Regions from separate parts of the Paraoerskovia marina genome, predicted to be linked through region 1. Evidence: riboswitches for the same ligand, from Rfam matches in the RefSeq annotation. Region 1 holds a riboswitch; each other region holds the start of a gene.
What was found. Region 1 has a riboswitch for thiamine pyrophosphate ahead of BLU20_RS03650 (thiamine ABC transporter substrate-binding protein). Riboswitches for the same ligand answer to the same signal wherever they lie in the genome.
Positions count from the first base shown of each region.

Region 2: linked by a shared signal. The riboswitch ahead of thiD (bifunctional hydroxymethylpyrimidine kinase/phosphomethylpyrimidine kinase) and the one ahead of BLU20_RS03650 (thiamine ABC transporter substrate-binding protein) in region 1 are both predicted to bind thiamine pyrophosphate.
Region 3: linked by a shared signal. The riboswitch ahead of tenA (thiaminase II) and the one ahead of BLU20_RS03650 (thiamine ABC transporter substrate-binding protein) in region 1 are both predicted to bind thiamine pyrophosphate.

Region 1 covers NZ_LT629776.1:816,764-820,180, reverse strand. The annotation lists gene BLU20_RS03655 (ABC transporter permease) at 1-900, opposite strand, end outside; gene BLU20_RS03650 (thiamine ABC transporter substrate-binding protein) at 903-1,976, opposite strand; TPP riboswitch at 1,981-2,085, opposite strand; gene BLU20_RS03645 (DUF4235 domain-containing protein) at 2,190-2,501, shown strand; gene BLU20_RS03640 (MFS transporter) at 2,591-3,417, shown strand, end outside.
Region 2 covers NZ_LT629776.1:2,113,387-2,116,803, reverse strand. The annotation lists gene pheT (phenylalanine--tRNA ligase subunit beta) at 1-1,195, shown strand, start outside; gene BLU20_RS09520 (SDR family NAD(P)-dependent oxidoreductase) at 1,192-2,088, shown strand; TPP riboswitch at 2,135-2,231, shown strand; gene thiD (bifunctional hydroxymethylpyrimidine kinase/phosphomethylpyrimidine kinase) at 2,223-3,080, shown strand; gene BLU20_RS09510 (hypothetical protein) at 3,088-3,336, opposite strand; gene BLU20_RS09505 (quinone oxidoreductase family protein) at 3,333-3,417, opposite strand, start outside.
Region 3 covers NZ_LT629776.1:1,200,443-1,203,859, reverse strand. The annotation lists gene BLU20_RS05410 (glycoside hydrolase family 3 N-terminal domain-containing protein) at 1-82, shown strand, start outside; gene BLU20_RS05405 (oxygenase MpaB family protein) at 85-957, opposite strand; gene tenA (thiaminase II) at 1,012-1,725, opposite strand; TPP riboswitch at 1,715-1,838, opposite strand; tRNA gene BLU20_RS05395 (tRNA-Leu) at 2,051-2,127, opposite strand; gene BLU20_RS05390 (NAD(P)/FAD-dependent oxidoreductase) at 2,228-3,417, opposite strand, start outside.

The DNA of each region.
Region 1 (3,417 bases):
CGTCACGGCGGTCGGCACGGCGTCGGCCCGCAGGTTCAGCCGCCGCCCGCCGTGCGCCTCGGGGAGCAGACCCAGGGCGTTCTCGCGGCGCGCCCGGGTGCGGTCCGCGGCGACGAGCGCCCCGGCCACGACGACAAGCTGGACCACCGACAGGACGGCCGCCGATCGCAGGTCGAGGAACTGCGTCGTCTGGACGTAGATCTCCGTCTCGATGGTGCCGTACCCGGGCGGGCCGAGGACGAGGACGGTGCCGAACGCCGTCGCGCAGTAGAGGAAGACGAGCGAGGCGGCGGAGGTGATCGCGGGGGTCAGGGCGGGCAGGGTGACCGTCCGGAACGCCCGGGCCGGGGAGGCTCCGAGCGCCCGCGCGGCCTGCTCGGCCCGGGGGTCGAGCCGTTCCCAGAGGCCGCCAACCGTCCGGACGACGACGGCGTAGTTGAAGAAGACGAGCGCGAGCACGATCGCGGTGAAGGTCTGGTCGATGCCGAGGAACGCCAGCGGGCCACCGGGGGCGAGGAGCGCGCGGAACGCGACGCCGACGACGACGGTGGGCAGGACGAAGGGCACCGTCACCAGCCCGCGGAGGAACGTACGACCGCGGAACTGGCATCTGTACAGGACGTAGGCGCCGGGGACTCCGAGCACCAGCGAGGCGACGGTCCCGACCACCGCCTGGCCCAGCGTGATCCCGAGCAGACGCCAGGTGCGCGACTCGCCGAACACCTCGGCGACCCCGCTCAGGTCCAGGGATCCGTCGGTCACGAAGCCTCGTCCGACGAGGGCGAGGACGGGCCACGCGAAGAAGATCGCGAGGAAGGCGAGCGGCACGCCCGCCGCCAGCCCCCAGAGCACGACGCGTGCCACCGGGGGCCAGCTGCGGTGCGCGCGAGCCGGGCGCATGGTCAGCCGAGGACCGTGGCGGTCCAGGTCTCGATCCAGTCGCCGCGGTGCGCGGAGATCTCGGCCGGGTCGACGTCGAACGGGTCGTCGGCGAGCGGGGCGAACCGGGCCCACTCGTCGGGCAGCGCGGCGTCGCCGTCGACGGGGTACATGTACATCTGGCCGGGGATGTCCTCCTGGACCGTGCGGCTCACGAGGAAGTCCACGAGCTCCCGGGCGCCGTCGGGGTTCTCCGCACCGGCGAGCACGCCCGCGTACTCGACCTGGCGGAAGCAGGTGTCCAGCAGCGCCGTGGTCGTGGTCTCCGAGCCGTCCTCGGTCACGGTGAACGCCGGCGAGGTGGCGTAGGAGAGCACGAGCGGACGGTCACCGGCTCCGCCGGCACCCGTGAAGTCCACGTAGTACGCGTCCTCCCAGCCGTCGGCGATCTTGACGCCGTTGTCCGCGAGCGCCGTCCAGTAGTCGGTCCACCCGTGCTCGCCCTTGGCCCCGACGGTCGCGAGCAGGAACGCGAGTCCGGGCGACGACGTCGCGGGGTTCGTGACGACGAGGAGGTCCTGGTACGCGGGGTCGGCCAGGTCGTCGAGCGTGGTCGGGACGTCGAGGTCGTTCTCCTCGAACCAGGCGAGGTCGGCGTTGATGCAGACGTCCCCCCGGTCGACCGGGGTCAGGCTCTCGCCCGCGGGAACCTCTGCGGCCGCCGACTCGGGAAGCGCGGACGAGAGGTACGGGTCGAAGACGCCCTCGTCGACGGCGCGGCTCGCGTAGGTGTTGTCGACCCCGAAGACGGCGTCGCCAAGGGGCGAGTCCTTCGTGAGGATCAGCTGGTTGACCAGGGTGCCGCCGTCCCCGGGGGCGACCAGCTCGACGTCGTACCCCGACTCCGCGGTGAACTCGTCGAGCAGGCCGTCGCTGAGGGCGAACGAGTCGTGGGTGACCAGGGTGACGGTGCTGCTCCCCGTCTCGGCCGACGAGCCCTCGGCGTCGCCGGTGTCGCTGCTCGCGCAGCCCGTCAGGGCGAGCGCGAGGACCGCGCCGGACGCGGCGACGGAACGGGTGGTGATGGTGGTGCGCAAGAGTCCTCCTCGGACGTCGACTTCCTCCGCCGGTGCTGACCGGATCAGGTTCAAGGGTCTGCGGCGTGCCGCACTCTCAGCGCTCTGGGGCGCTCCCCTGTCGTACAGCCGCAGTCTACGACGCCGCGCAACGCCCGTGGGTCCGTGGTCCGGCGGAGTCGCCCCGGTCGCACTACGGTGGGAATCGTCCAACGGAGCGGCTGAGGAGACGACGTGTCGAAGAAGAAGCAGAAGAAGAACGACGACCAGGACATGGCGACCAAGGTCGCGACCCTGGCCCTGACCTTCGCGGCCGGGTGGATCGCCACCAAGGTGGTCTCGACGATCTGGAAGAAGGCCTCGGGGCACGACGCCCCGACCGACACCGACGATCCCGACATCTCCCTCCCCGAGGCGATGGCCTTCGCGGCGATCACCGGTGGTGTCGGCGTGCTGGCGCGCCGTCTCGCGGCCGGGCAGGCGACGAAGGTGAGTGCGCGGCTGACCGGCGGCAACCCCCACGCGGTTCCTGACGTCGAGCCGTAGACACCCTTTTTTACGAGATTTTCAAGATCAATAGACGGAGAGCCACCGGAACGCTACGTTCAAGTCACGCACCAGCCGAGGAGAGCACGATGACCACAGGTTCGACGGCACCCCCGCAGGCGATCCCCGACGAGGGGTACGGCAGCCGGGCCACGGTCCAGCTGGTCCTCTCCACGGTCGGCTTCGCGCTGAACTTCTGGGCCTGGGCCCTGCTCAGCCCCCTGGGCGGGACGTTCCAGGAGGCACTGGGCCTGTCCGACGTCGAGACCTCCGTGGTCGTGGCGGTCCCGGTGATCGTCGGCTCGCTCGGGCGGATCCCGGTCGGCGCACTGACCGACCGCTTCGGCGCCCGCATCATGTTCCCGCTGGTCAGCGCGCTGACGATCCTGCCGGTGCTCTACCTCGGGTTCCTCGCCGACAGCCTGACGGGCCTGATCGTCGGCGGGTTCTTCCTGGGACTCGGCGGCACGACGTTCGCGATCGGGATTCCGTTCAACAACGCCTGGTTCCCGCCGTCACGGCGCGGGACGGCGCTCGGGCTCTTCGGCGCCGGCATGGGCGGTACCGCGATCGCGGCGTTCACCACGGTGCCGATCCGCGACGCGTGGGGCGAGGAGGCCCCGTTCGTCCTGGTCGCCACCGTGCTCGCGATCTTCGCGGTCGTCTCCTGGATCTGGCTGCGCGACTCGCCCAGCCGCCCCGCGCCCGCCACGGGCGGATTCTGGTCCCGGACGTGGAGCACCTTCAAGCTCCCCGCGACGCTGCAGCTCTCGTGGCTCTACGCGATCGGGTTCGGCGGGTTCGTCGCGTTCTCCGTCTATCTGCCGACGTTCCTGACGAACGCCTACGGGCTCGAGGCGGCCGACGCCGCCAACCGCACGGCCGGGTTCGTCGTCCTCGCCGTCATCATGCGCCC
Region 2 (3,417 bases), 1.3 Mb from region 1:
GATCCTGGAGGAGATCGGGTGCACGGTCGGAGACACTCCGGGAATCGGCGTGGTCCGGGTGACGGTGCCGACGTGGCGTCCGGACCTGGTCGGCCCGGCGCACCTCGTCGAGGAGGTGGCCCGGCTCGTGGGGTACGACGAGATCCCGTCGGTCCTGCCGCCCGCGCCCGCAGGTCGTGGTCTGACCAGGACGCAGCAGCTTCGGCGCTCCGTCGCGCGGAGCCTCGCCGAGGCCGGGTACGTCGAGACGCTGTCGTACCCGTTCGTCGACCCCGCGCAGCACGACGCACTGCGTCTTGCGGCCGATGATCCGCGCCGTCGCGCGCTGCGCCTCGCCAACCCGCTGGCCGGCGACCGTCCCGAGATGCGGACGTCGCTCCTCGGTACGTTGCTGGAGACGCTCCGGCGCAACCTCGGGCGGGGGAACGACGACGTCGCGCTCTACGAGATCGGACGGGTGACGCGCCCGGAGGACGGAGCGCCCGCGGCGCCACAGCTGCCGGGCGGGGTTCGCCCGACGGAGGACCAGCTCGCGGTGCTCGCCGCGGCGGTCCCGGCCCAGCCACGCCGGGTCGCCGGCGTCGTGGCCGGGAACGCCGATCCTCGCGGGTGGTGGGGACCAGGCCGGGCCGGTGACTGGACCGACGCCCTGGCGGGCGCGCGGCTCGTCGCCGACCGGGTCGGCGTCGACGTCGTCGTCACGCCCGACACCGACCACGCACCGTGGCACCCGGGGCGGTGCGCACGTCTCAGCCTGGTCGACGGCACGGTGGTCGGCCATGCGGGCGAGCTGCACCCGAAGGCGCTCGAGAACCTGGGCCTTCCCGCACGCACGGTCGCGTTCGAGGTCGACCTCGACGTCCTCCTCGACGCCGTCGAGGCAGAGCCGTTCGCAGCCCGGCCGGTGTCGACGTTCCCGGCCGCGAAGGAGGACCTCGCGCTCGTCGTCGAGGAGTCCGTTCCTGCCGACCAGGTGCGTCAGGCACTGGTCGACGGCGCAGGCGACCTGCTCGAGCATGTCGAGCTCTTCGACGTGTTCCGTGGCGAGCAGCTCGGCGAGGGCCGCAAGTCGCTCGCGTTCGCACTGCGCCTCCGTGCCGCGGACCGGACGCTCTCGGCGGACGAGGTCGTCGAGGTTCGCCGGGCGGCCGTCGCGGCCGCGCAGGAGCAGACCGGCGCGACCCTGCGCGCATGACGGCGCGGCCCGTTCCCGGGGACGTTCCGGCGTGGACGGACCCGGGAGCCGTTCCGCCCGCTCGGACGGTGCTGGTGACCGGGGCGACCCGGGGAATCGGGCGCGCGGTCGCCGAAGGGCTCGCAGTGCCCGACGGGTCGAGCGACACACACGCCGTCGCGCTGCTCGGTCGTGACGCGCAGCGCGTGCACGAGACGGTCGAGTCGGTCCGGGAGACGACGGGTGCTTCCGTCATCGGTGTCGTCGCCGACGTCCTGGACCGCGCGGCCGTCGCCGCCGCGGTGGCCAGGGTCGAGGAAGCGTGGGGAGGCGTCGACCTGCTCGTGAACAACGCGGGGGTGATCGACGCCGAGGTGCCCCTGTGGGAGGCAGACCCCGACGAGTGGTGGCACGTCGTCGAGACCAACCTGCGCGGCGCGTTCGAGATGAGCCGTGCCGTCGTCCCGGGCATGATCGCCCGCGGGGGAGGACGCGTGGTCGACCTGGCGTCCGGTGCCAGCACCCACGAGATGGTCGGATCGAGCGCGTACAACGCGAGCAAGACGGCGCTGGTCCGGATGGGTGCGCACCTGCACGCCGCGGGGGCGCCGCACGGGCTGCGTGTCTTCGAGGTGTCGCCCGGAAGCGTCCGCACCGACATGACGGCCGCGATGCCGCTGCACGCGAACCGCACGGAATGGACGCCGGTCGAGGACCTGGTCGAGATGGTGCGGGCGATCGCACGGGGCGAGCTCGACGACTGGTCCGGCGCCTACCTCCGGGTCACGCACGACGACCCGCGGACGCTGAGCGCCGCCGCCGCCGCGGGCCGCGCCGTGGGCGACGCGCGACGACTCCGGGTCCGCCCGTGGGGCGACGACGACCCGATGCCCGCCGGACTGCCTCCCCGCTAGCACCCGGACGACGACGGACCCGGCGCCGTGGTCGCGCTAGTCTGGCCGCCGTGACACGGGGTGTCCGCGACGCGCGGACTGAGAGCACACCCGTCGAACCTGATCGAGCTCGAACTCGCGAAGGGATGTCCCTCATGACGCACGCCTCCGACCGTTCGCCGCAGCAGACGCGCGAACACCCGCCCGGGAGCAGGCCCCGGGTCCTCAGCATCGCCGGCACGGACCCCACGGGCGGCGCCGGGATCCAGGCCGACCTGAAGTCGTTCGCGGCCCACGGTGCCTACGGCATGGCCGTGGTGACGGCGGTCGTCGCGCAGAACACGCACGGGGTCCGTGCGGTGCACCTCCCGCCGGTCGACGTGCTGGTGGGCCAGCTCGAGGCGGTGAGCGACGACGTGGCGGTCGACGCGGTCAAGATCGGGATGGTCGCGAGCGAGGGGTACGCGCAGGAGATCGGGCTCTGGCTCGACCGAGTGCAGCCACGATGGGTGGTGCTCGACCCGGTGATGGTCGCCACGAGCGGTCACCATCTTCTCGACCCGGGCGCCGAGCGCGCGGTGGTCGACCTGCTGCCTCGCGTCGACCTCGTCACGCCGAACATGGCCGAGCTCGCGGTTCTCGTCGGGCAGGAGACCGCCACGACCTGGTCGGCCGTCCTCGAACAGGCGGTCGAGCTCGCACGACGTGCGTCGGTGGTCGTCCTCGCCAAGGGTGGGCATCTGCTCGGGCCGGGGTCTCCCGACGCCCTGGTCACGCCCGAGGGTGTGGTGACCGAGGTCAGTGCTCCCCGGGTGCAGACGTCCAACGTCCACGGGACCGGCTGTTCGCTGTCGTCGGCGCTCGCGGCCCTGCGACCGCGGTGCGACGACTGGGAGTCGGCGGTGCGCGAGGCGAAGACCTGGATCTCGGGAGCGCTTGAGGCGGCGGACGCACTCGCCGTCGGTTCGGGGAACGGCCCGATCGACCATCTGCATGCGCAGGTGCCGGTCTAGGGCGGGGTCAGACCTGCGTCGTCTCCTGGTCGTACACGCACGCGTGACCGGGAGGCCACCACTGCCACTCCGCGCTCACCTCTGCACCCGCGGGGGCGTCGATGGCGCACGCCCGGGTGGCGCGGTCCTGTGCCGAGACGACGTAGGACAGCGCGATGACCGCGGTGAACAGGACACCGAGCACCGTGACGGCCCGGCGCAGCGCGGGGGACGGGCCGCCCTCGCCCTCGCGGGGCGGCACCCAGCTCCAGCTCATGCGCCGTGGTCGGGGATCAGGACGAGCTTTCCGGTCGAGTTCCGCCCTTCGAGGTCCCGGTGCGCCTGCGCGGCGTCGGAC
Region 3 (3,417 bases), 380 kb from region 1:
AGACCCGGACTTCGCCGAGCGCGTGGACGAGTCGGCTGCTCGGGTCCTGGCAGCCAAGGAGCAGATCGCCGCCACGGGCTGAGGTCAGTCGACGGGTCGAGCCGGCGGCGGGTCCCCCGCGAGCGCCCACCGGATCGCCCGGGTCGCGACGTGCCCGCCCACCCGCACCACGGTGGGGTCGCCCCGTACGGGCCAGGGCGCCGTGATCTCCCGCTGGGCCCATCGGGGCAACGAACCGTACGCGGCAGCACCCAGGAGCGCGTAGGGCCCGCGCGCCGCGCGAGGCAGCGGGGGCTCTGCGAGCAGGAACCGGGCGACGTCGTCGGACTCCTGGGTCGCACCCAGCTCTGGACCAAACTCCTGCCAGGCGATACGGACCTCCGCGCGGGACCGGGGCGGGTCGACGGCCCCCAGGCGGAGTGCGACGTCCGCGGCCTGGGCGAGGTACGCGTCGCACCCGGCGGCGTCCAACGGGCGGAGCCCGAAACGTTGGTGCGCCGTGAGAAAGCTGTCGACCTCGGCCAGGTGCACCCAGCGCAGGAGCCACGGGTCGTCGGCGGCGTAGGCGCGTCCGTCCGGCGCCGTGCCGCGTACCCGCGCGTGGACCGTGCGGACGACGTCGATGCTCTGGCGGGCGTACTCGACCGTGCCGAACGTCGTCGCCGCCAGGAACGTGCTCGTCCGGGCCAGGCGCCCCCACGGGTCGCCACGGTATCCGGAGTGCGCGGCGACCGCGGCCATCGCCAGCGGGTGCAGCGACTGCAGGAGCAGGGCGCGGACACCGCCGACGAACATCGAGGCGTCGCCGTGGACGCGCGCGATCTCCGAGTCCTGCGCGAACTGCCGCGGTCCGGCCGTGGCGTGGATGCGCTCGCGCTCCTCGTGGCCGTCCGGGCCGCCGACCCGGGCGAAGAGGGCGCGTCCGGAGGTCCTGCGCAGCGTCTCGACGGGGCTCATCCCCCTAGTCTGCCTCGGCGGGGACCGTTCGCGGGTCCCCGCCGAGGCACCGGGTCACCAGGTCTCGAGGGACCAGGCCATCTGCCAGAACCGGATCTCGTGGCGCACGCTCAGCTCGAAGGCGAGCTCCATGCGTGCGCGCTCCTCGGGCCCGGCCTGAGCCGCCACCGCGTCGAGCTTGGCCCGCATCTCCTCGAGCATCTGCAGGCACGAGTCGTCGGCGTAGAACCGCCACCACCCGGCGAACGGGTGGTCGTCCTGGATCGGCTCCGCGTGCGCATAGCGGTCCGCGGCCCAGATGTACGTCCACGGGCAGGGCAGCAGCGCGGCGAGGAGCGTGCCGAGCGTGTCGCGGCCCGCCTCCATCATGTGGTCGACGTAGGCCTTGGCGCTCGGCGCGAGACGCTCCACCTGCGCGTCCTCGTAGGTCACCCCGAGACGCGCGCAGAGCGCGAGGTGTGCCTCGGACTCGTCGTCCAGCAGGAATCCGGTGCGCTCGTGGAAGTAGCGCATCCACTCGCGGTCGGGGGCGAGGGTCAGTCCCAGGCCGTAGCAGCGGACGTACGCGCTCAGGTACTGGTGGTCCTGGCCCACGTAGTGCTGCACCTTCTCGGGGGCGAGCGTGCCGTCACGCAGGCCCGACAGGAAGGGATGCTGGTAGAAGTCCTCGAACAGGTGCGCGTACCGGCGCCCCAGCTCTGCGGTGAATCCGGACTCCGACGCCGCTACCGGCGTCGTCTGGTCGTTCTCAAGGGTCACGGCAGTCATGCCACGTTCCTCCGCTCGTTCTGGCGAGATCAGGTTCAACGGGTCCGGACGGTTCTCCCGCCCATCTCAGTCCCGGCCGACGGTGTCGGACAGAGATTCCCCGCGTGGTGTGTCTCGACCGTAGCAAGGGGCGCCCGTGGCGGACGCACCGGTCGCATCGTGGGACGCCGCCTACGCGTCGCCCGCGGCCAGTCGTTCGAGGAGCATCAGCGCCCTCGGCCCGTCGCGCCGCAGGACGAGCGTGGTCCCCTCGTCCTCCCGGACCGTTGCCTCCGCGCGGACGCCGGCGGCGTCGAGCGCGGCCGCGCTCTCCGGCAGGGCCTGGTGGTGCCCCCACCGGGGTTCGAACCCGGACTGGGCCGATTTTAAGTCGGCTGCCTCTGCCAGTTGGGCTACGGGGGCCATGCTCGTCGTGAGACTAACGCACGACGGCGGGGACGGACCCGTCCAGGTCCGCCCCCGCCGTCGTGCGTGCGTGCGTGGGCGTCACGCCCACCGAGGACTACTTGCCCGCGCCGACCGCGTCCTTGTCGGACTTCGGAGCCGCGTCGTCCTTCGGCTTCGGCGGGAGCGACGCGTTGCGGAACGCCGCACGGGGGTCGTGGATCGACCCGAGCGAGACGGTCTTGCGGCGCATGACGAACTGGTCGAACCAGCCCATGAAGATGCGGATCTTGCGGTTCCAGGTCGGCATCGCGTAGCCGTGGTACGTGCGGTGCACGGCCCAGGCCGGGAAGCCCTTGAACTTGAAGACGCCGAAGAGCTCGGCGACGCCCTTGTACAGGCCGAGCGACGCGACGACGCCGACGCTCTTGTGCTTGTACTGGACCAGCGGGCGGTCCTCGACCGACGCGACCAGGTTGTCACCGAGCTGGGTGGCCTGACGGATCGCGTGCTGCGCGTTGGGCGGGCAGAACGCGCCCGGGTTCAGCAGGTCGGGAACCGCGGCGCAGTCGCCGGCGCCCCAGGCGGCGGGGACGACGACGCCGTCCTCGTCGACGACCTGCAGGTTGGCGTTGACGGTCAGGCGGCCCATCTTGTCCGTCGGCAGGTCAGACTCCCCGATCACCGGGTTGGCCTTGACACCGGCCGTCCAGACGATGGTGTTGGAGTCGAACTCGACACCCGTGGACGTCACCACGTGGCCGTCGACGCAGGAGCTGAGGAAGGTCGAGAGGTGGAACTCGATGCCCCGCTCCTTCAGCTGCTCGAGGGCGTACTCCGCCATCGGCTCGCTGAGCTCGGGCAGGATCCGCCCGGCGCCCTCGATCATGACGAAGCGCAGGTCGGCCTGGTCGATAGACTCGTACTGGCTCAGCGCGGCGCGGGCCATGTCCTCGACCTCGGCGAGCGCCTCGATGCCGGCGAAGCCGCCACCGATGAAGGTGAACGTGAGCATCCGGCGCCGCTCGTCCGCGTCCCAGCAGCTGGACGCGAGGTCGAGCTGGTGCACCACGTGGTTGCGGACGGACACGGCCTCCTCGACGTTCTTGAAGCCGATCGCCTGCTCCGCGAGTCCCGGGATGGGCAGCGTGCGCGAGACCGAGCCGAGGCTCACGACGAGCTCGTCGTAGCTGATCTCGTACGCGTCGCCGATCTCGGGCGTGATCTCGACCTTGTGCTCGCCGTGCTTGATCGCGGTGACCTTGCCCTGCAGCACGTCGACGCCCTTGAGGGCGGAGCGCAGCGGGG